2 regions of the Erythrobacter sp. RANMB8 genome follow, and region 1 is predicted to be linked to the other one. Evidence: predicted binding sites of a transcription regulator. Region 1 holds the regulator's gene; the other holds the start of a gene.
The links. The regulator LexA, encoded in region 1, represses DNA repair genes until DNA is damaged. The targets are predictions, from matches to a motif close to GTTCCNCNCTTGTTCT.
Positions count from the first base shown of each region.

Region 1 (11,229 bases):
AGCAAAGCCTCGTCAGCGGTTTCGCCGATCCGTGCAGCGACCAGCGCGGCCAGGCGCGCATCATCGGCCTCGCGCAGATAATGGCCGTTGAGGTTTTCGAGCTTCTTGATGTCGAAGCGCGAAGGGCTTTTGCCCACCCCGTCGAGATCGAACAGCGCAACGGCTTCCTCGCGGGTGATCTCCTCGCGGTCGCCGTGACCCCAGCCGAGGCGGAGGAGGTAATTGAACAGCGCTTCGGGCAGGATGCCGAATTCGTCGCGATAGGCCTCGACACCCAGCGCGCCGTGGCGTTTGGACAGCTTGGCCCCGTCCGATCCGTGGATCAGCGGGATGTGGGCATAGACAGGATCGGGCCAGTTACCCTCGATCTGGTTCATTGCGCGGATGATCGGCAGCTGGCGGAAGGCGTTGTTGAGGTGATCGTCGCCGCGGATCACGTGGGTCACGCCCATGTCGTGATCGTCCACCACCACCGCGAGCATATAGGTCGGCGTGCCATCGGCGCGCAGGATGATGTAATCGTCGATTTCCTCGTTCTTCACCGTCACCGCACCCTGGACCCGGTCATGGATCGTGACTTCGCCTTCGGTCGGGGTCTTGAGGCGGATAGTGAAGGGCGCGCCTTCGGGCGCTTCGGCAGGATCGCGGTCGCGCCAGCGCCCGTCATAGCGCAGCGGCTTTTTGGCGGCGCGCTGCTCCTCGCGCATGGCTTCGAGTTCTTCGGGCGTGGCGAAGCATTTGTAGGCGTGGCCCGCTTCCAGCAGCTGCCAGGCGACCTGTGCGTGCCGCTCGGCCCGGTCGGACTGGAAGATCGGCGGGGCATCGTAATCGAGGCCCAGCCAGTCAAGGCCTTCGATGATCGCGTCGATCGCGTCCTGCGTGCTGCGCTTGCGATCGGTGTCCTCGATCCGCAGCAGCGTGCGGCCGCCGTGATGGCGGGCATAGAGCCAGTTGAACAGCGCGGTGCGCGCGCCGCCGATATGCAGGTATCCGGTGGGCGAGGGGGCAAAGCGGGTGACGACCTCGCTCGCGGGCGCTGCGCTGCTGCTTTCGCTTGCCATGGGCACTGACTTCCTGTTCACTTTGAGCGGCTTGGCGCTGGCTTCTACCGGAGCCGGGCCGGTCGGGGGACGAGCCTTGCGCGATGTGCCGATCATTCCGATGGGGGACGATCCGGACGGCGACGATGCCGCTGGCGGAGGGTTGCCGCGCCCTTGGCAAACCGTAGGCCGATTGTCCAGCATCAGGGGCAGATTGCCGGGTGCGCTGGCGGACGGCGCCGAGCGGTTTCTCGCCCGCGCCGGGTTTGACCGGGCGCCGTGGCTGGCGGTGGTCTTTGCCAGCGGGATCATCACATGGTTTGCGCTGCCGCAGATGTGGCACTGGTGCGCGGCCCTTGGCGGCGGGATCGCGCTGGCCCTCACAGCGCTGGCCTTGTGGCCGCCGGGGAGCGCGGCTGACGAGACCCGCGCCAATCTGCGCCTTGCTCTGGTCGCTGGCGGGATGGTGTTTGCGCTGGGCATCGCGGTGGTGTGGGCCCGATCGGAACTTGTCGGGGCCGAACCGATCGCGCAGCCGATGGTGACCCGCCTGCATGGCACCGTGCTTGAACGCGAGGATCAGCCTGCCGATGATCGCTTGCGTCTGACGCTAGCCGTCCGTGACGCGGCTTCCGGCGAGGCGCTGAAAGTGCGGGTCAATGTGCCCTTGGCGGCCTTTGGCGAGGACGGCTTGCCTTCTGGGTTGGGGGAGGGAGCGGTGGTCAGCCTGCGCGCCCGGCTGATGCCGCCGGCCTCGCCGATGCTGCCGGGCAGTTACGATTTTGCCCGCGCCGCCTGGTTCAAAGGGCTGGCAGCGACCGGCACGATGGTCGGCCCGCTCGAGGTGTTGCAGCCTGCGGACGAGGCTGGCGGTATCGCCGGCATCCAGCGGTGGCTTTCGGCCCATGTGCGCTCGCGTGTCGATGGTTCTGCCGGAGCCATCGCGGCGGCTTTTGCCAGCGGGGACCGCGGCGGGATTGCCGAGGCTGACGAAATTGCGATGCGCGATTCAGGCCTGACCCACTTGCTTTCGATCAGCGGCTTGCACGTCAGCGCGGTGATAGCGGCGGCCTATTTCGTCGCCTTGCGCCTGCTGGCCCTGTGGCCCGCGCTGGCCTTGCGGGTGCGCCTGCCGCTGGCGGCGGCGGGAGCAGGGGCGCTGGCGGGGCTCGGTTACACCCTGCTCACCGGTGCCGAGGTGCCCACGGTGCGTAGCTGCGTGGCGGCCCTGTTGGTGCTCGGCGCGCTGGCGCTGGGGCGTGAGGCGCTGTCGCTCAGGATGGTCGCGGTGGCAGCGGGTTTCGTGCTGCTGCTGTGGCCGGAAAGCGCCATCGGGCCGAGTTTCCAGATGAGTTTTGCTGCTGTCCTGGCGATCATTGCGCTGTCTACCAGCGGTCCGGTGCGGGCCTTTCTGGCCCCGCGCGAGGAGGCCTGGTGGCAGCGTGCCGGACGGCGGGTGGTCATGCTGTTTGTGACGGGTCTGGTGATCGAGCTGGCGCTGATGCCGATCGTGCTGTTCCATTTCCACCGCGCCGGGCTTTACGGCGCGCTGGCCAATGTCGTCGCGATTCCACTGGTTACCTTCGTTTCCATGCCGCTGATCGCGCTTGGACTGGTGCTTGATACGGTCGGGCTGGGCGGGCCTTCGTGGTGGGTGGTGCAGCACTCGCTCGATCTCTTGCTGGGGATTGCGCATTTCACCTCGGCGCAGGCCGGGGCGGTCAAGCTGATGCCGCAGATTGGCGGGCTGGCGATCGTGCTGTTCGTAATCGGAGGCTTGTGGCTGGGCCTGTGGAGCGGGCGGGTGCGGCTTGCGGGGCTGGTGCCGGTTGTGATCGCGAGCGGGCTGGTGGCCGCCACGCCCATCCCCGATCTGCTGGTCTCGGGTGACGGGCGGCAGGTGGGGATCACCATGACCGGTCCTGATGGAGAGCGGCGACTGCTTGCCCTGCGCGACAGCCGCTCTTCCTATACGCGGGACAATCTGATGGAGCTTGCCGGGGTTGCTGCCGATCCGGTGCCACTGGCACAATGGTCGGGGGCGCGGTGTTCTTCGGCGTTCTGCACGGTCACGCTGGAGCGGGGCGGGCGGGACTGGGTGCTGCTGCTGGGGCGGGGGCGCGAGCAGGTGGAGGAGCGGGCCCTGGCGGCTGCGTGCAAGGAGGCCGATATCGTCGTTTCCGAACGGTTTCTGCCGCGCTCCTGCCAGCCGCGCTGGCTCAAGGCGGATCGCCGCTATCTGGAACGCAGCGGGGGGCTTGCGATCGATCTGGCCGGAGAATCCATAACCGCCGTTGCCGATCGGCAGGGCCGCCATGGCTGGTGGAAAGGGGCGGAGGCGAGAGCGGCCAAGCGGGGGTCTGGAACGACCTAGAGGTGGTCTAGAAGGGGTCTGGAGGGGGTCTAGACGGGCCTAGAAACCGGCCTTGCGTGAAACATTTTCCGCCAAGCCACTGTCTGGAAAGGAAAAACAGGCCAGAGCGAATGTTTCACGCGGGATGGTGCATTTCCACCCCACCGTGAACCCCCGCTCCGGCCCGCACACCCCTTAATGATAGCGCCGCAGCAGGCCTGCGAGCTTGCCCTGCACCTCGACTTCGCCGGGCAAGTAGTATTGCGGATCATAGGCTGCGTTGGCCGGATCGAGCCGCACCTTGCCGCCTTCCTTGCGCAGATATTTCAGCGTCGCTTCCTCGCCCCGCACCAGCGCCACCACGATCTCGCCGTCGCGGGCGGTGTTGGTGCGGCGCACCAGCGCGAAATCGCCATCGAAAATCCCGGCCTCGACCATCGAGTCGCCCGAAACCTCAAGCGCGTAATGCTCGCCCGGGCCGAGCAGCGCGGCGGGGACGGGGAGCGTGCTCTGCCCCTCCAGCGCCTCGATCGGGGCACCGGCGGCGATGCGGCCATGCAGCGGCAGTTCGATCACGTCGTTCGCAGCTTCCGGCGCACGGGCCGCAGGCGCGGGCATCGCCACCACATTGTCGCTCGCCGGAGCGCTGCGGGCCGGGGTCGTATCGCCCGGTTCACGGATCACTTCGAGCGCGCGCGCGCGGTTGGGCAGGCGGCGCAGGAAGCCGCGTTCTTCCAGCGCGGAGATCAGGCGGTGCACGCCCGATTTGCTCTTGAGATCGAGCGCTTCCTTCATTTCCTCGAAACTCGGTGAAATCCCGGTTTCTTCCAGCCGCTGCTGGATGAAGCGGATCAGTTCGTGCTGCTTGGCAGTCAGCATTGATCAGGTCTCCCTTGGTCGCATTCACGCCCGGCCATTGCGGCAAGGCGCAGTCCCTCGCGTGCTCCAAGAGGCACCGGCCCGGCAGGGCCATGGGTGCGTTGCGTGCACTTTCCGCCCGCCTTTATGGTGAACGAACACGGAACAATTAGGAAACTAAATGATCCGAGTCAAGCGCGGCCCACGGCAAACCCGCGCAATTCAGCCATTCCGGAGGCAGAACACCGGAACCGGCGCGCCCGCCGCCACCGCAGGGGCACCGGCCGGACGGTCGATCAGGCAATCGGCGGCAGCGAGGGCCGAAAGCGCGGAGGAATCCTGCGATCCGGCAAGGCGCACCGCATCGCCATCGATCACGGCGCGCAGGAATTCGCGGCGCTTGCCCACCGGCGGCAGCGCCTCGCCCGCGCGCAGGATCAGGCGGCGGGGCAGGGGATCGGCCGCGCCCATGCAGGCGCGCACCAGCGGCAGGGCAAACAGGAAGGCGGTGACAAAGCTCGACACCGGATTGCCCGGCAGGCCGAGGATCACCTGAGCGCCCCTGCTGGCGACCATCAGCGGCTTGCCCGGCTTGATCGCGACCTTCCAGAAGGCAATCTGCGCGCCCCAGTCCCGCAGCGCCTGCTGGATCAGATCGTGATCGCCGACCGAGGCCCCGCCGCTGGTGATCAGGATGTCGCTTCCTTCGGCACGCGCCAGCGCGGCGGCGAGCGCGGCCGGATCATCGGCGACGGGGCCGAGCATATCGACCGCTCCGACATAGGGATGCAGCATCGCGCCCAGCATCACGCCGTTGCTCGCCGGGATCTGGTGCGCGCCGCAGGGTTGGCCGGGCGGCACCAGTTCGTCCCCGCTATCGAGCACCGCGACCGAGGGCGGCGTGACCCATGGCAGAGCGCCATGCCCCGCTGCCGCCGCCAGCGCGAGCACGGCGGGCGAACAGGCTGTGCCCCGGTGCAGCACGGTGTCGCCCTCGCGGAAATCGAATCCGGCGCGGCGGATATGCTTGCCGGGTGCGGGGTATTCGGCAGCCTCGATCAGGTCGCCTTCGATGCGGGCATCTTCCTGCAACAGCACCGCCGCAGCGCCTGCGGGCACCACCGCGCCGGTCGAGATGCGCACGCATTCGCCGTCACGCAGCGTTCCGGCGAAAGGCGCACCGGCGCGGCTTTCGCCCACGCGCCGCCATGGGCCGGTTCCGGAGGCGATGGCGTAACCATCCATCGCGGACAGATCGGCTGCGGGCTGGGTGCGCCGCGCGGTAATGTCGCGGGCAAGGTAGCGGAGGCTGGCGAGTGGGGCGACCGGCTGTTCGGCCGCGGGTCGCTGCGGTGCCAGCGCCAGCAGCCGGGCCTGTGCGTCCTCAAGGCCCAGCAGCGCGCTCAAAGTGGATCGGCCTGCCAGTCGCCCGACTTGCCGCCGGTCTTGGCGATCAGGCGCACGCTTTCGATCACCATGCCCTTGTCTACGCCCTTGGCCATGTCATAGATTGTGAGGAGTGCGATGGAAGCACCTGTCATCGCTTCCATTTCCACGCCGGTCTTCCCCGTCAGCGAAGCGGTGGCGGTGACGCGGATGGCATTCGTTTCATAGGCGAAGTCGATCGTCACCGCTTCGAGGCCCAGCGGGTGGCACAGCGGGATCAGGTCTCCCGTGCGCTTTGCGGCCATGATCCCGGCGATGCGGGCGGTTCCAAGCACGTCACCCTTGGGGGCATTGCCTGCGCGGATGGCCTCCAGCGCCTCGGCCGACATGGCGATCCGCCCCGAGGCGACGGCACGGCGGGCGGTGGCGGGCTTGCCGCCGACATCGACCATATGCGCGGCGCCTTCGGCATCGAGGTGGGTGAGTTTGCTCATACGTCTCCCTATCCGTTCGCCTCGAGCGAAGTCGAGAGGCCGGTGCATGGTGTCTCGACTGCGTTCGATACGAACGGTTCCGGTTACTCTGGCCCGATCAGGGCGCGGGTGGCACTCGCAATATCGTCAGCGCGCATCAGGCTTTCACCGACGAGGAAGGTGCGCACGCCGGCGGCTTCGAGCCGCTGGCAATCGGCGCGGGAATTGATCCCGCTCTCGCCCACGATCAGCGTGCCTTCGGGCATCAGCGGGGCGAGGCGTTCGGTGGTGGCGAGCGAGGTGGTGAAGGTCTTGAGGTCGCGGTTGTTGACCCCGATCAGGCGCGACCGGAGGTGTCTGGCGGCGCGTTCAAGCTCGGCCTCGTCGTGCACTTCGACCAGCACGTCCATGCCGAGTTCGCGCGCGGCGGCTTCGATCTCGGCCATGGCGCTGTCCTCCAGCGCGGCGACAATGATCAGGATCGCGTCGGCCCCGATGCTGCGCGCTTCGAGGCACTGCCAGGGATCGACCATGAAATCCTTGCGCAGCACCGGCAGGGCGCAGGCGGCGCGGGCGGCGACGAGGTAATCCTCGTGGCCCTGAAAATAGGGCGCGTCGGTGAGGATGGAGAGGCAGGCAGCGCCGCCCGCCTCGTAAGCGGCGGCGTGATCGGCGGGGCGGAAATCGGCGCGGATCAGCCCTTTGGAGGGGCTGGCCTTCTTGATCTCGGCGATCAGGGCATATCCGCTCGCGGCCCGCTGGCGCAGCGCTGCCTCGAAGCCTCTGGGCGGGGTCTGGGCGGCGGCGAGCGCGGCCAGCGCGGCGGGAGTGGTCGTAGCCTTGCGAGCGGCGACTTCCTCGCGCTTGGTCGCGCAGATTTCCTCAAGCTTGTTCATGTGTCTCACTTCGCCATATCGATCCAGCGTCCGAGCAGCGCCAGCGCCGCGCCCGAATCGAGCGCTTCTGCCGCCATTGCCGCCCGCTCGCGCCAGTCGGTGCCGCGCCCTGCAACCTGCAAGGCGCCTGCCGCGTTGAACAGCACCGCATCGCGATAGGGGCCGGGGGTGCCCATCAGCAGCGCCTTCAATGCGGCGGCGTTGTGCCTGGCGTCATCGCCGCGGATCGCCTCGATCGGAGCGTGGGGCAGGCCTGCCATGGCGGCATCGACCCGCTCCATGCGGAAGGCGTTGCCGGTGACCACCGCGACCTCGTTGCCGCCCGCGAGGCTGAGTTCATCAAGGCCTTCATCGCCCGAGACGATCAGCGACCGTCCGGTGCCGAGCCGCGCCAAGGCGCCGGCATAGATCGGGACATAGGCGGGCCGGGCAATGCCGATCAGCTGGCTTGCGACCTTCGCGGGGTTCGACAGCGGGCCCATGAGGTTGAAGATGGTACGCTGGCCGATCCGCACCCGGATGGGCTGGATGCGCGCCATCGCCGGGTGGTGGTTCTTCGCGAAGAGGAAGCAGATGCCGATCTCCGCAAGGGTCTTCTCCGCGGTGCGCCCGGCTGCATCCATGTCGAGGCCCAAAGCCTCCAGCGTGTCCGCCGCGCCCGCTTTCGAGGATGCGGCGCGGTTGCCGTGCTTGGCGACCGGCACCCCGCAGGCCGCGACCACGAGGCTGACGGCGGTCGAGACGTTGAGGGTGTGGTGCCCGTCACCCCCCGTGCCGCAAACGTCGATCGCGCCTTCGGGGGCCGCAATCGGGATCAGCCGCGCGCGCAGCGCCCGCGCTGCCCCTGCGATTTCATCCGAGGTTTCCCCGCGGGCCGACAGGGCGACGAGGAAGCTCTCGATCTCCGTCTCGGAAGGCGCGCCGTCGAGCAGCACGCCGAAAGCAGCCTCGGCCTCGCTTTCGGTCAGCGGGGTGGTGACATCGGGCAGCAGGCTCATGCGCGCAGCCTTTCGGGCAGCACCGGCTCCAGCCCGCAGGCCCGCACGAAGTTGGCGAGCAGCGCATGGCCGTGCTCGGTGGCGATGCTTTCGGGATGGAACTGCACCGAATGGATCGGCAGTTCCGCGTGGCGGAAGCCCATCACGCTCGGGTGATCGGCCCCCGGCGTCCCGGCATGGGCGTTCGCCACCAGATCGGCGGGCACATCCACCACTTCAAGGCTGTGATAGCGCGTCGCGATGAAGGGCGAGGGCAGGCCTGCGAACACCCCCGTCCCGTCATGCGTGACCGGCGAGGTCTTGCCGTGCATCAGCCCGCCGCGTTGCACCCTTCCGCCGAAATGCTGGCCGATCGCCTGATGGCCGAGGCATACGCCCATCAAGGGCTTGCCCGCATCGGCACAGGCCGCCACCAGATCGAGGCTGATGCCCGCCTCGTTGGGCGTGCAGGGGCCGGGCGAGATCAGGAAGCCTGCCGCATTGGTGCGCAAAGCCTCGGCGGCGGTCAGCGCGTCGTTGCGCTCGACCTGCACCTCGGCCCCCAGCTCCATCAGGTAATGGACGAGGTTGAAGGTGAAGCTGTCGTAATTGTCGATGACGAGAATCATGGCTGGCTCTCCCGCTTCGTCACCACGATGATCGGGCCGACGCGGCCCTTGTCCTGCCGGGCGGTGGCCGGGTTCCAGAGGCTCGACACCTGCCCGTCAAGATAGAGCGCGTTTGCCGCCTTCACCTCGTCGCGGAAATAGCGCGCCAGCTGCCCGAAGCTGATGTCCCCGCCCGAAATCACGAAATGCGCCTTGCCTCCGGCATCCACGCCCACACCGTTGCGGATCGCCTTGGATGGGCCGTTGTCCTGGATCATCGGGTGCAGCTTGCCATCGATCACCATCAGCGGGCCGGATTGCGTGCCGAATTGCGGGCGATCCTTCACCGTGTTGAAGAAGGTGTTGCTGCCCAGCACCTGCCATGTCCCGCCTGTGCCGAAGAACACGCCGTTGGGCTTCATGTAGAAATTGCCGCCGCCTTCACCGCGGTTGAGCTCTGCCAGCCGCTCGCCGTTTTCGACATAGTAGCCGATCGGCTTCAGATCATCGCCATACATCCCGCCATTGACGGCAAAGGCAATGGTGCCTTCATCCACGCTGGCGGCAAAGGCAGCGAGCGAGCCGAACGGCTGCTTGTCCGCGCCGAGATTGGCCATGGTGATGCGGTGCTTGGCCGGATCGGCGACGCAGTGCGTCAGCGGCACATCCTCGAACACCACCTCGCGGCAATCGGACGGACCGCGGTTGGGCGGCGGGGTGGGATCGGCCGCAGGCGTCTCCTCCACCGAGCCATCGAGCACGGTGCGCACCACAGGTTCGCCCGCAGGCGCCTCCGAACAGGCAGCCGCCAGCACGGCAAGGCCTGCGGCAAAAGCAAAGCGGCGCATCATTGCCCGTACCCCGGTTCGCCCGCGACCCGCACCGCTTCGCGCGCGGCGGCGATCAGCGCGCCGGCCTTGGCGCGGCATTCGGCAAGTTCGTAATCGGGATCGGAATCGGCCACGATCCCCGCGCCTGCCTGCACGTGCATCACCCCGTCCTTCACCACTGCGGTGCGCAGGACGATGCACGAATCAAGGCTGCCGTCGGGCGCGAAATAGCCGACCCCGCCGGCGTAGGCGCCGCGGGTTTCCGGTTCGAGGCTCGCGATGATCTCGCACGCCCTGATCTTGGGCGCGCCGGACACTGTCCCTGCGGGAAAGCCTGCGAACAGGGCGTCGAGCGCGTCCTTGTCTTGCGCCAGCTTGCCCACCACGTTGCTGACGATGTGCATCACGTGGCTGTAGCGTTCGATGGTGAAGCTGTCGGTGACGGTGACGCTGCCCGCTGCCGCCACGCGGCCCACATCATTGCGGCCCAGATCGAGCAGCATCAGATGCTCGGCGCGTTCCTTGGGATCGGCGAGCAGGCTGGCCTCGTTGGCGTCATCTTCGGCGCGCGATTTTCCGCGCGGGCGCGTTCCGGCGATCGGGCGGATGGTGACCTCGTTCTCCCCCGACGCATCGGGGCGCACCCGCACCAGGATTTCGGGGCTGGAGCCGACCAGCGCGAAGCCCGGCAGATCGAGGAAATAGAGGAACGGCGAAGGGTTCACCCGCCGCAATGCGCGGTAGAGCGACAGCGGCGGCAGGGGGAAGGGACAGGTGAAGCGCTGCGCCAGCACCACCTGGAAGATGTCGCCGGCAAGGATGTAGTCCTTGGCCTTCAGCGCCATGGCCTTGTAATCCTCGGCGGCGATCACCGGCGCGAGATCGGGCAGGGTGGCGGGCAGCTCTGCGGTAGTGGTGGCGGGCGCGGGCTGGCCGAGCTGGCTCAGCGCTGCATCGATCCGCTCGCCTGCGCGTTCAACGGCAGCGGCAGGGTCGCTCGCTTCCCACACCGGCGCGATGGCGAACAGCGCATTGGTCAGCCCGTCGAACACCAGAATGACCGTGGGGCGCACGAACAGCATGTCGGGCAGGTCAAGCGGGCTGTCGGCGGCGCGGGGCAGGGTTTCGACGAGGCCGATGGTCTCGTAGCCGAGATAGCCGACAAGGCAGGCAAGGGCGGGCGGAAGGCCTTCTGGCATCGGGTCGATCCGGCAGGCCGCCGACAAGGCGCGCAGTTCGGCCAGCGCATCGCCTGTGCAGGGCACAAAAGCCTCGCGGTCGGTGCGCCAGTTGCGGTTGATCTCGGCCGAATTGCCCTTGGCGCGGAACACCAGATCGGGGTCGATGCCGAGCAGGCTGTAACGCCCGCGCACCTCGCCGCCTTCGACCGATTCGAGCAGGAAGTCCCCGCGTCCCGGCACGATCAGCCGCCGCGCCGCGCCCACCGGCGTGTCGCTGTCGGCGATGATCCGCCGCCACACCAGCGCGGCCCGTCCTTCGGCGAGGGCAGCGGTGGCGGCAGCGGCGTTTTCGGGCAGTCCGGCGGCAGGCAGGGTCACAGGCTCTCCGGGCCTTGCGCTTACTGTTCGCCCGACAGCTGCTTGCGCACGGCTGTCAGGGCGGCTTCGTTGCGGGTGACGCCCAGTTCGGTGCGCATCGCGGCGGTCGCCTGACGCAGGTACTCGTCCGACAGGGCGAGCCCCAGCTGCTGGCGGGTCTGCGTCACCAGCCCCGGTTCGCTGTCGACGGGATCGGTGCTGATGTCGTCAAGGCTGACGACATACCAGCCCAGATTGCGCGGCGCTTCG
Region 1 is NZ_JBREHG010000002.1:305,732-316,960, forward strand. It holds gene gltX (glutamate--tRNA ligase) at 1-1,061, opposite strand, end outside; gene ACU0AG_RS04530 (ComEC/Rec2 family competence protein) at 1,162-3,414, shown strand; gene lexA (transcriptional repressor LexA) at 3,589-4,272, opposite strand; gene ACU0AG_RS04540 (molybdopterin molybdotransferase MoeA) at 4,474-5,658, opposite strand; gene moaC (cyclic pyranopterin monophosphate synthase MoaC) at 5,655-6,131, opposite strand; gene trpC (indole-3-glycerol phosphate synthase TrpC) at 6,215-7,006, opposite strand; gene trpD (anthranilate phosphoribosyltransferase) at 7,012-8,004, opposite strand; gene ACU0AG_RS04560 (anthranilate synthase component II) at 8,001-8,612, opposite strand; gene ACU0AG_RS04565 (phosphodiester glycosidase family protein) at 8,609-9,442, opposite strand; gene ACU0AG_RS04570 (anthranilate synthase component I family protein) at 9,439-10,980, opposite strand; gene ACU0AG_RS04575 (peptidylprolyl isomerase) at 11,001-11,229, opposite strand, start outside.

Region 2 (11,229 bases), on a different contig from region 1:
AGGAGTGGAAGCCCATCACCCCGAGGCCCACGCTGCGCTCGCGCGCGGCGGAATACTTGGCACGGGCCATCTCGTCCGGCGCGCGGTCGATATAGTCCTGCAGCACGTTGTCGAGGAAGCGCATCACGTCCTCGATGAACTGCTTGTCGCCCTTCCACTCTTCCCAGGTTTCGAGGTTGAGCGACGACAGGCAGCACACCGCCGTGCGGTCATTGCCGAGGTGGTCGATGCCGGTCGGCAGGGTGATTTCCGAGCACAGGTTCGAGGTCGAAACCTTGAGGCCCAGATCGCGGTGATGCTTGGGCATCATGCGGTTCACGGTGTCGGAGAAGACGATGTAGGGCTCACCGGTCGCCAGACGGGTTTCGACCAGCTTCTGAAACAGCGAACGCGCATCGACCTTGCCGCGGACCGAACCATCGCGGGGCGACTTCAATTCGAACTCGGCACCTTCACGCACCGCGTTCATGAACTCGTCGGTGACCAGCACGCCGTGATGCAGGTTCAGCGCCTTGCGGTTGAAGTCGCCCGAAGGCTTGCGGATTTCGAGGAACTCCTCGATTTCCGGGTGGCTGATGTCGAGATAGCACGCCGCCGAGCCGCGCCGCAGCGAGCCTTGGCTGATCGCCAGCGTCAGGCTGTCCATCACGCGCACGAAGGGGATGATGCCGCTGGTCTTGCCGTTGAGACCGACCGGCTCGCCGATGCCGCGGACATTGCCCCAATAGGTGCCGATCCCGCCGCCCTTCGACGCGAGCCACACGTTCTCGTTCCAGGTGCCGACGATCCCTTCGAGGCTGTCCTCGACCGAGTTGAGGTAGCACGAGATCGGCAGGCCGCGGTTGGTGCCGCCGTTCGAGAGCACCGGGGTCGCGGGCATGAACCACAGGTTCGAGATGTAATCATACAGCCGCTGGGCGTGATCCTGATCATCGGCATAGGCATCGGCCACGCGGGCGAAGAGATCCTGATAGACCTCGCCGGGCAGCAGGTAGCGGTCGGTCAGGGTGTCCTTGCCGAAATCGGTGAGGCGCGCATCGCGGCTGGCATCGGTCACAATCGTGAAGCGGCGGTCGTTGACCTTCTTGCTGTCCGACTTGGCAGCGTCCTTCATGGCAGTCGCCATCGCGCCGACAAGTGCCTCGCCCGCCTTGGCCGCGATCAGCGCGTCCGAGCCTGCATCAGTGGTTTTCATCGTCACGGCCTTTTCATCCCCTGCGGCAGCCGCATTGGCCGTGCCTGCATCCAATTCATTCACAACATCACCCGGCACGTTTTCGCTCGCCTTGAAATCCATCAGTAGCCCCACTTGTCCCCCGAATCGGGACGATGACGCAAGAGGCCATGTTCCGATTCTGTTCTATACCGGGCGGTCCACAGACTTGCCAACAGGATGAGCCCGAAAAGGGCCTGCTGCCGCCTCTGCGAAACGCTTTGCGGTGCGCCGCGAAAACCCCCTGCGCCGGCGAATCCTTCCCCTCGGGCCCCTGTCGGAGCGGACGGAAAATCACCATGGCTTGGGGGTCCGATTTGCACCGAACCACTAGATGATGAATCAGGCGGGGAGTCCCGTCAACGGGCGATTAACCCGTAAATTACCATATGTGGTGGCAGCCAAACTGCCGCGAAGCCCGCGACGCGTGGAACAAGCTTGAGTCGCGCGGCCTGCAAGCCCCAAATTGAATCTGTGAAGAAAAAAATGGTGATTGAATCATTCGAATCCAACCGTGAATCTTTTGCACCGATGCAGGCATGATTGTTGCGCTGTCGGCGTGCGGCGCGGCCGCGGCGCGAAACCTGCCGCGCCGCACCCCGCCACCGGGTCCGGTTTCGCTCAGACGAATTCGGCGCGGAAGGTTTGATCGGCAGGCAGGGCGCTGTGCGGAGCAAGCGCAAGATCGCTCAGGCCTGCGAGGATATCCGCCGCAGGCGCGCCGATCGCTGCCCGTCCGCCTGTGTCTTGCGCCGCGAGCGGCTGCTCTGCGCGCAGCATCGCCTCGCCCGAAGAAGGCTGGCTGAACCAGCCCGCCCATGTCTCCGGCCCGAAGCCGTTGGTGGTGAGGTAGTCGATCACTTCCTGCTGGCTCTGATAATTGGCGTAACGGATGTTCCCGTCCGCCTCCATCAAGGCCCGCAGGTAGGCGGTGCCATCGGTGAGGGCGAAGTAGACCTCCTGCAGCCCGTCATTGTCGTAGTCGTCGGCACCCAGCACGCGGTTGATGTTCTCGATCTGCAAGTCGTTCTGGAAGCGGCGCTGGCTGTCATTGTCGCTGCCTGCCTGCACGATCCCGGCCGCGACCAGCGGGTCGATGTAGATCCCCGCCACGCGGGTCTCGCCCGCCCAGCTGAAATCGTTGAAATAGACGAGGCCATCAGGTGCCGTGCCGACGGTGGCGAACCTGCCAATGGCGCGGTTGACGAGGATCTGGTCGATGTCGCCATCGCCGTTCACATCGGCAGACCCGATGCGCAGCCAGCTGCCATTGCCGCCCAATGCATTGCCATCGAAATCGCGGATCGCGTTCATGGCGGTCTGGTAAATCGAGGGATCGGCGGTGTTGAAATTGACGCTCACCCCCGTGCCCGGCAGCAGGCGCAGGATCTGGTCGTCGAACCGCGCGAACTCGATTCCGAACAGCCGGTCCTCGCCATCGGGGCCGATGACGCCGAAGGAGAAATCGGTGAACTGGACGATGGTGTAATTCGCAAGGTTGCCCGCGAACACCGCCACATCGATGTTCGCCCCGCCGCGGATTTCGTCGCTGCCCCCGCCGCCGAAGAAGACGTTGGCGCCGTCATTGCCGGTCAGGCGGTCATCGAAAGCCGAGCCGGTCAGGTTTTCGATGCTGATCAGCGTATCGAACCCGCCGCCGATGGTGTTCTGCTGCCCGGTGTTGGACAGATCGACCCTCACCCCCTGCGTCGCGTCGCGGTAGCTGGCGGTATCATTCCCGCCGGCCCCGTCGAGCCTGTTGATACCCGTTCCGCCCACCAGAATGTCGTTGTTGCCGCCGCCGGTCAGCCGGTCGTCGCCCACACCGCCGATCAGCTCGCCATCGCCCTCGATGGTGTCGTTGCCATCCCCGCCGTCAAGGATGTTGAAGCCGTTGTAGTCGAGCAGTGTGTCGTTGCCCTGACCGCCGATCAGCCAGTCATTGCCGAGCCCGCCGTCGAGCATGTCGTTGCCCTGGCCGCCCTCGATGCGATCATTGCCGCCGCGTCCGAACAGCGCATTGTCGAGCGCATTGCCGATGATCAAGTTGTTCTGGTCGTTGCCCGTGCCGCGCCGCGCCGCGCCTTCGAGATTGAGCTGTTCGACGTGCGCGCCGATTTCGAAATCCACGATGGCGGTGACGATGTCGTAGCCTTCACCGGTGTTTTCGAACACCCGGTCGCCTGCCGAATCGACGGTGAAGCGGTCATCGCCCAGCCCGCCGTGCAGTTCATCCTCGCCGCCGCCGCCTGCGAGAATGTCATTGCCCTCGCCGCCGAAAATCCGGTCATTGCCCGATGATCCGGTGATGCGATCATTGCCGCCCAGCCCGTCAATCGCGGCGACGCCTTCCAGAACGATGCTGCTGCCGAAATCGACGAGAGTGAAGTCGTCGTTCAGATTGGTGCCGACAATGCGGAAATTGGCAAAGCCGCCTGACGAGACGACATCGATGCCGGTCACCACCGCGCGCGCGGCAGTCGGGTCCTGTTCCAGTGCCGCGGTCCATTGCAGCGACGAATTGCCGGCCGTCGCCCGTATGGTGTAGCTGCCCGAACCGCCGTCGATCCGGTCGGTGGTGAGGCCTGCCGCAAGCAGCACGGTCGCGCTCGTGCCGCGCAGGGCGATGGTGTTCTGCCCCGCGCCGCCGCGCACGATATCACCATCGCCGAAGCTGTTGATGGTATCATTGCCGGTGCCGCCGATCAGCTCGCCCGAACCCGACAGGAAGTCGTTCCCCGCCCCGCCATCGAGCAGGCCGAAGCCGTTGAGCGAATCATTGCCGGCCCCGCCGTAGAGCTCGTCATACTGGCTGCCGTTGAAGCCCAGGGTGCCGCCGTAGAGCGTGTCGTTGCCATTGCCGCCCGAAAGGATATCGGACCCGTTGCCGCCGATGATGGTATCGGCTCCGGCACCGCCGGTAATCGTGTCGTCGCCCTCGAACCCGTCGAGCGTCACGCCCGCAAGGAATGGGGCGCCAAGGGTCAATCGGTCGCTGAAACCCGTGAACCGGAATTCGAACACCTCGAAATTGCGGACCGGCGCGGTGCCGCCCGTGCCCGCGATCGCGGCAAAATCGAAATCGAGCCCGCCGCTGCTGCTGATCACCCGCAGCGTGTCGGTGCCCGCGCCGCCATCGATATCGTCCCCTGCATCAAGCCCGTCGAGCAGGACGAGATCATCGCCCTCTCCCGCCGCGACCACATCGACGCCGCGCCCGGTATCGATGGTGTCGTTGCCGCTGCCGCCGGTGATCGTGTCATTGCCCGCTCCGGCGCTGATGACATCGTCGCCGTCACCGCCGTCGATGATGTCATTGCCTGTGCCTGCCGTAACATTGTCGTTCCCGGCCCCGGCGGCGATCCGGTTGTCACCCAGCAGATCCTCGATGGAATCGTTCCCGCCGAGACCGGTAAGCACATCATTGCCCGCCCCGCCATTGATCGAATCCGGGCCGTTGCCGCCGGTCAGGGTGTCGTTGCCATTGCCGCCGCTCAGGGTGACGCCGAAGATGTAGTTCGGCCCGTAGATCACGGTATCGTCGAAATTGCTGGAATCGCCGAGGTAATCAACCCGCTCGATATCGGTGACCCGCTGCCCGCCGATCAGCAAGGACCCATCGATCGGGAAACTGGTGAAGTCGATGACAATGGCCTCGCGCAGCAGGCCGCCAAAACCGGTGCCGAAGATGTCCAGCGTGTCGAAACCGGCCCCGCCGATGTAGAGATCGTTGGAACCGGAGAAGGTGATCCGGTCATCGCCTGCACCGGCATCGATCGTGTCGCGCTCGCCGTCGCCGATGCCGGCGTTGATTTCGTCATTGCCATCGCCGCCGTCGATCGTGTCGGCGCCGGTGCCGCCGTTGATGAGGTCGTTCCCGGCCCCGCCGATCAGCGTATCATCGCCTTCATCGCCGTCCAGCTGGTCATCGTCATCTCCGCCGTCGAGCCGATCGTCACCGGCCCGCCCGCGCAACCTGTCGCGCCCGCCAAAGCCGCGGGCGGTGTCATCGAGATTGGTGCCTTCGTAGGTATCGTCACCCGCGGTGCCATCGAAATTCTCGCCCGGCGGGGTCGCCGCGTTGGGATCGAATTCGAGGTTGAAGGCGGTGAAGTCCGCCACCTGCGTGTTCTGGAAGATGAACAAGGTCGAGCTGTTGTTGATCTGCCGGAAGGTCCAGATGATGTGCACATCATTGCCGACCTGCACGAGGCTGGTTTCGTTGAAGGCGAAGGGATTGAACCCCGCGTTGCCGGTAAAGCCGGTTTCTTCCCTGATCCAGTCGCCCCACACCAGCCGGTCGCCGCCGTCGCCGGTCTGGAAATCGGTGATGGTGATCGGGTCTGTCGTATCGATGTCCCGGATGCCGTTGACATCGACAATGTCGGCACCGAGGCCGAGCGTCAGGCTGTTGTCGCGGATCGGGGCGATGAAGGTGATCCGGTCGTTGCCCTCGCCCAGATCGAGCACCAGAGCGCTGCTCGAATTGAAATCCCACAGCACGCTGTCATTGCCCGCCCCGCCGGAAATGGCTTGCGGATCACTGGCCAGGAAACTGCCGGAATAGCCGGAGATGTTGATCGTATCATTGCCGCTGCCGCCATCGATGATGTTGGCGCCAAAGGCATCGGTGATCACATCATCGCCATCGCCGCCGATGATCGTGTCATTGCCGATACCGCCGGTTATGGTGTCGTTACCGCTGCCGCCGTCGATATCGTCATCGCCATCGCCGCCGTCGATCGTGTCATTGCCGCCGAGCCCGCGCATCGTGTCCGCGCCCTGCGTGCCGGTGAGGGTATCGTCGCCTTCGGTGCCGGTGATGACATCGCCCGGCCCGCCCGCTGCCGGATCGAAGCCGCCGAAATTGTGCGCGGTGAAATCCCCGATCTGCGTGTTGCGGAAAATCCCGATCACCAGTGCCGCACCTGAGGCATTGCCCGATGCGTAGAAGGTCAGAATGCTGTCCGCGCCATCCTGCGTCAGGGTGAAATGGCCGGAGGAGAAGGGGTTCTGCCCCGAACTGTAAGTCGCCGAGCGGAAGTTCATCCGCGGGAAGGTGAAGATGTCGCCCGCATCGCCCGGCGTGAAATCGCGGATGATCAGGCTGCCGAACCGGTCGAATTCGACCCTGTCGATCCCGCTGCCCAGCGTGATGTCGGTGACGTAGAGCCCGTCCCCTTCGGCCAGCAGCCGGTCATCGCCCGCGCCGAGATCGATGGTGAACAGCCCGCCGGTGCCGGCGTTGATATAGACGAAATCATCGCCCGTGCCGCCATTGACGGTGACAGTGTTGCGCGTGCCGCCAAACCGCTGGATGACGATCACATCATTCCCGCCATCGCCATTCAGGACATCATTGCCGCCGAAGCCATCCTCGATGCGGTCATTGCCGTCACCGCCGCTGTAAACGTCGTCCCCGCTGGTGCCGCCGAAGAAATCATCGCCCGGGGTGCCATTAAGCGGTGCAAGGTTGCCCTGCTTTTCCGGTTCCGCAGGCAAGGCGCGGCCAGCCCGGATGCCATCGCCAAACAGGCCGTCCCACCACGGGCCGGCATAGGCGAACGGGTCAGCCCGATTGATCCGCAGATCGCCTGAACCAGCGAAGCTGTTGAGGGACAGCCGCGAAAACCGGGACAAAACCGACATCAAAAACCCGCCTTCGCCTGGGGAACCTGCACCGGGGTGCTGGCTCCAAGGCTAGTCGGCCCAAAAAATGCCCGCAAGTCAAAAGGGTGTTTTTGCGGTGTGCGCCCCTCAGCCTGCCGCCAGCAGGCTGGCATTGCCGCCTGCTGCCGTGGTGTCGATGCACATCACCCGTTCGGTGGCGAAGCGGGCGAGGTAGTGCGGCCCGCCGGCCTTGGGCCCGGTGCCCGACAGGCCCTCGCCGCCGAAGGGCTGGCTTTCCACCACCGCACCGATCTGGTTGCGGTTGACGTAGAAATTGCCGACCTTCGCGCGGCCCTGCACAAATCGCCGCGTTTCGGCGATGCGGCTGTGGAGGCCCAGCGTCAGGCCGAAGCCGACGCTGTTGATGTCGTCCACCACCTGCGCCAGATCGCCCGATGCGAAGCGCACCACGTGCAGGATCGGGCCGAAATGCTCCGCCGCCAGCTCGCCGATCCCGCCGATCTCGATGATCGTGGGCGCGACGAAGCAGCCTCTGGCGGTTTCGGCGGGCAGCGGAAGGCGCTCGACCCGGCGGCCGCTCGCCTCGCTGCGGGCGACGTGGCGTTCGAGCGCGGTCTGCGCGTCGGTATCGATCACCGGGCCGACATCGGTGGCAAGATCCGCCGGATTGCCGACTGTCAGCGCCGCAAACCCGCCGCGGATCATCTCCAGCATGGTGTCGGCAATGTCTTCCTGCAGATAGAGCACCCGCAGCGCCGAACAGCGCTGGCCCGCGCTCTGGAAGCTGCTGGCGAGCACATCGCGCACCACCTGTTCGGGCAGGGCGGAGCTATCCACGATCATCGCGTTCTGGCCGCCGGTCTCGGCGATCAGGGTCGCGATCGGCCCGTCGCGATTGGCGAGCGCGCGGTTGATGATGCGGGCGGTTTCGGTCGATCCGGTGAAGGCGACCCCGGCAAGACGCGGATCGGCGGTGATCATCTGCCCGACCGCCCCCGCGCCCGGCAGCAGTTGCAGCGCTTCGGGCGGGATGCCCGCCTGATGGCACAGCTTCACCGCCAGTGCGGCGATCAGCGGGGTCTGTTCGGCGGGCTTGGCGATCACGGTGTTGCCCGCCGCCAGCGCGGCAGAGGCCATGCCGATGAAGATCGCCAGCGGGAAGTTCCACGGGGAGATGGTGGCAAACACCCCGCGCCCGTGGAGCGAGAGCGAGTTTTCCTCCCCCGTCGGCCCCGGCAGGATGGTGGGTTCAGCAAACTGCCGCCGCGCTTCGGCCGCGTAGTAGCGCAGGAAATCGACCGCCTCGCGCAGTTCGAGCACCGAATCGAGCAGGGTTTTGCCTGCTTCGCGCTGGCACAGGCTGAGGAATTCAGGCGTGTGCGCCTCGAACAGTTCGGCGGCTTCCTCCAGCAGCAGCGCGCGCGCCTCGCCGCCCAGCGCGTCCCAGCCGGGCTGGATCGCGGCGGCACGGGTGAAGGCCGCCTCGACCTCCTCGGCGGTGGCATCGCGGCGGGTGCCGACCACGTGGGCGAGATCGTGCGGGCTGGTGATCGGGGCGATTTCACCGGGGGTGGCAGCGGGGAAGGTCGGCTCGGCCCGCCACTCGGCGCTCTCGAGCATCGCCAGCTTCGCCAGCAGGGGCTCGCGCACCAGCGGGTCCGACAGGTCGATCCCGGCGCTGTTGCGGCGCGCGCCGAAGATGTCGGCGGGCAGCGGGATCGCCGGATTGCGGCGGGGGCTGAGCGCCGCCAGTTCCGCCACCGGATCGCCGACCAGCTCCTCTGCCGGAATATCGGCATCGCCCATGCGGTTGACGAAGCTGGTGTTGGCCCCGTTCTCCAGCAGGCGGCGCACCAGATAGGCGAGCAGTTCCTTGTGCCCGCCCACCGGAGCGTAGATCCGCACCGGGGTGGGATTGTTGCCCTCGACCTTGCGCAGCGCCTGATAGACCTCCTCGCCCATGCCGTGCAGGCGCTGGAATTCGAAGGGTTTGCCGGCGGAAAGCGCCTTGATCGCGCCGATGGTGTAGGCGTTGTGCGTGGCAAAGGCCGGGCGGATCACGTCGGCGTGCTCGAACAGCCGCACCGCGCAGGCCAGATAGGACACATCGGTCGCCACCTTGCGGGTGAAGACCGGGTAATCGCTGTAACCGCCGACCTGCGCGAGCTTCACCTCGCTGTCCCAGTATGCGCCCTTGACCAGTCGCACGAACAGGCGGCGCCCATGCCTGCGGGCAAGCTTGCCTGCCCAGTCGCACATGGCAACGCCGCGCTTCTGGTAGGCCTGGATGGCAAGCCCGAAACCTTCCCAGCGGCTGCCATCGGCGCGGCGGAACAGATCGTCATCACCGACCAGTTCCTCGATGATGTCCATGCTGAGTTCGAGCCGCTCGGCCTCTTCGGCATCGATGGTGAAGTGGATGTCGGCATCCCGCGCCTTCACCGCCAGTGCGCGGATCACCGGCACCATCGCGGCGCGGGCCTCGGCGGCGTGGAAGAAATTGTATTTGGGATGCAGCGCCGAAAGCTTCACCGAAATCCCCGGCGAAGCGGCAACGCCCGCGCCCGCCTCGCGCGAGAGGCGGTCCAGCGCGCTGTCATAGGCCTGCCGGTATTTCTCGGCATCGGCAAAGGTCATCGCCGCTTCGCCCAGCATGTCGAAGGAATGGGTGATGCCCTGTGCGCGTTCCGGCGCAGCGCGCTTCAGCGCCTCGTCGATGGTGCGGCCGAAGACGAACTGCCCGCCCAGAATCTTCATCGCCTGACCCGTGGCGGTGCGCACCACCGGCTCGCCCAGCCGGTTGATCGCGCGCTTCAGCACCCCGCCCATGCCGCGCTGGCGCACATCGGGCGGATCGAGCACTTCGCCGGTCAGCATCAGCGAGAAGGTGGCGGCGTTGACGAAGGTGGAACTGCTCTCTCCCAGATGCTCGCCCCATTCGATGCTGCCGATCTTGTCGCGGATCAGCGCATCGGCGGTGGCGGCATCGGGCACGCGCAGCAGCGCCTCGGCAAGGCACATCAGGGCAATGCCTTCCTCGGTATCGAGGCCGTATTGCTGGAGAAAGGCATCGATCCCGCTGGCCTTGTGGGCGCGGGCGCCGTTGATCAGCGCGATCGCGAGCGTCGCCGCCGCATCGTGCACCTTTGCCGCCGGCGCGGCCTGATCCAGCCGCTCGGCAATGCAGGCTTCCTCGTCCTGCCGGTAAGCGCGGCGCAGATCGCTGCGATCGAGAGCGGGAAAGGCGGCGGCAGCATCAGCCATATCTGGTTTCACCTGAAACGATTCGGACAATAATCCGGCCCTCTGGACGGCAAGAGGCTGCGCTTCAAGTTCGGTCTTTGCAACCGGCCTGCTTGATCGCCCGCGCGCGCAGGGTTAGCCTGTGAATGCTATCAGGGGATCTATCGCATGCGCATGTTCTGCTTCCACTGCCGCGACGGGGAGGATGGCGGACGGCTGCGGGCGATCCACCGCCCGGCGCATCTCGAATTCATCCATGCCAACGCCGATCATTTCGTGATCGTCGGCCCGCTGAAACGCGCCGACGGGCTGATCATCGGATCACTGCTGATCGTGAAGGCCGAGGACGAGGCCGCAGCGCGGGCGATTCTGGCGGACGACCCCTATCTCACCGGCGGCGTGTGGCAGCTGATCCGGGTGGACGAATTCACCCCGCTGCTGGGCGACTGGGCCTAGCGGCGCGACGGCGGCTTTCGGGTGTCGCCGGATGGTGTGTGATTGGCGGGAAGTGGGTGGGAAGCGGACGTTAGCGATTGCCGAGAAAACTCTTAACGATTTCGCCCGATTCATGAGCGAACTGACGAAACTCATCGTCCGATGCACTCTGCATCCTTTCCGTATCGGCGTCGCAGAGTGCGGCGATGCTCGCATCCACATCTGCCTCAGACAGTCCCTCCGCAGCGCCCGCCGCTACGGCTTCGGACCTGCACATGCGGAATAGCTCGGTGAGGCTTTGCTTGTAGGCCTTATCCGTTGTCATACCCGACGCCACATTCAGAAAAGCTGCTCGCCGAGTGGCTTCCTTTGCTTCCGCGAAGGTTGCGGGGTTCGCCGGTGTAGTTGCCTCCGACTTATTGCGTCGCCAGAACATCAATCATGACCTCGATGTTTTTCCGAACAGCGATGATAGCCGCATCTCCAACGTCCACACAGGGGTCGTTTCCAGAATATCTGCTTTTATCCCGGTTACTGCCAAACCTGCCATTCCCCGCACCGACGCAACAGAAAAGCCCGGAGCCGTGCAGCTCCGGGCTTTCCATGTGGCCCGCCCAAAGGGGTGTGGGGCGGGGGAGGGGTGGCGGATTAACGCAGCAGCGACAGCACGTTCTGCTGCGACTGGTTGGCCTGCGCCAGCATCGCGG
Region 2 is NZ_JBREHG010000007.1:27,146-38,374, reverse strand. It holds gene ACU0AG_RS10230 (ribonucleoside-diphosphate reductase subunit alpha) at 1-1,297, opposite strand, end outside; gene ACU0AG_RS10225 (beta strand repeat-containing protein) at 1,835-6,862, opposite strand; gene putA (bifunctional proline dehydrogenase/L-glutamate gamma-semialdehyde dehydrogenase PutA) at 6,971-10,108, opposite strand; gene ACU0AG_RS10215 (YciI family protein) at 10,256-10,543, shown strand; gene ACU0AG_RS10210 (hypothetical protein) at 10,614-10,958, opposite strand; gene ACU0AG_RS10205 (flagellin N-terminal helical domain-containing protein) at 11,171-11,229, opposite strand, start outside.
Region 2: the regulator LexA is predicted to act here: its motif matches at 1,347-1,362, upstream of ACU0AG_RS10230 (ribonucleoside-diphosphate reductase subunit alpha).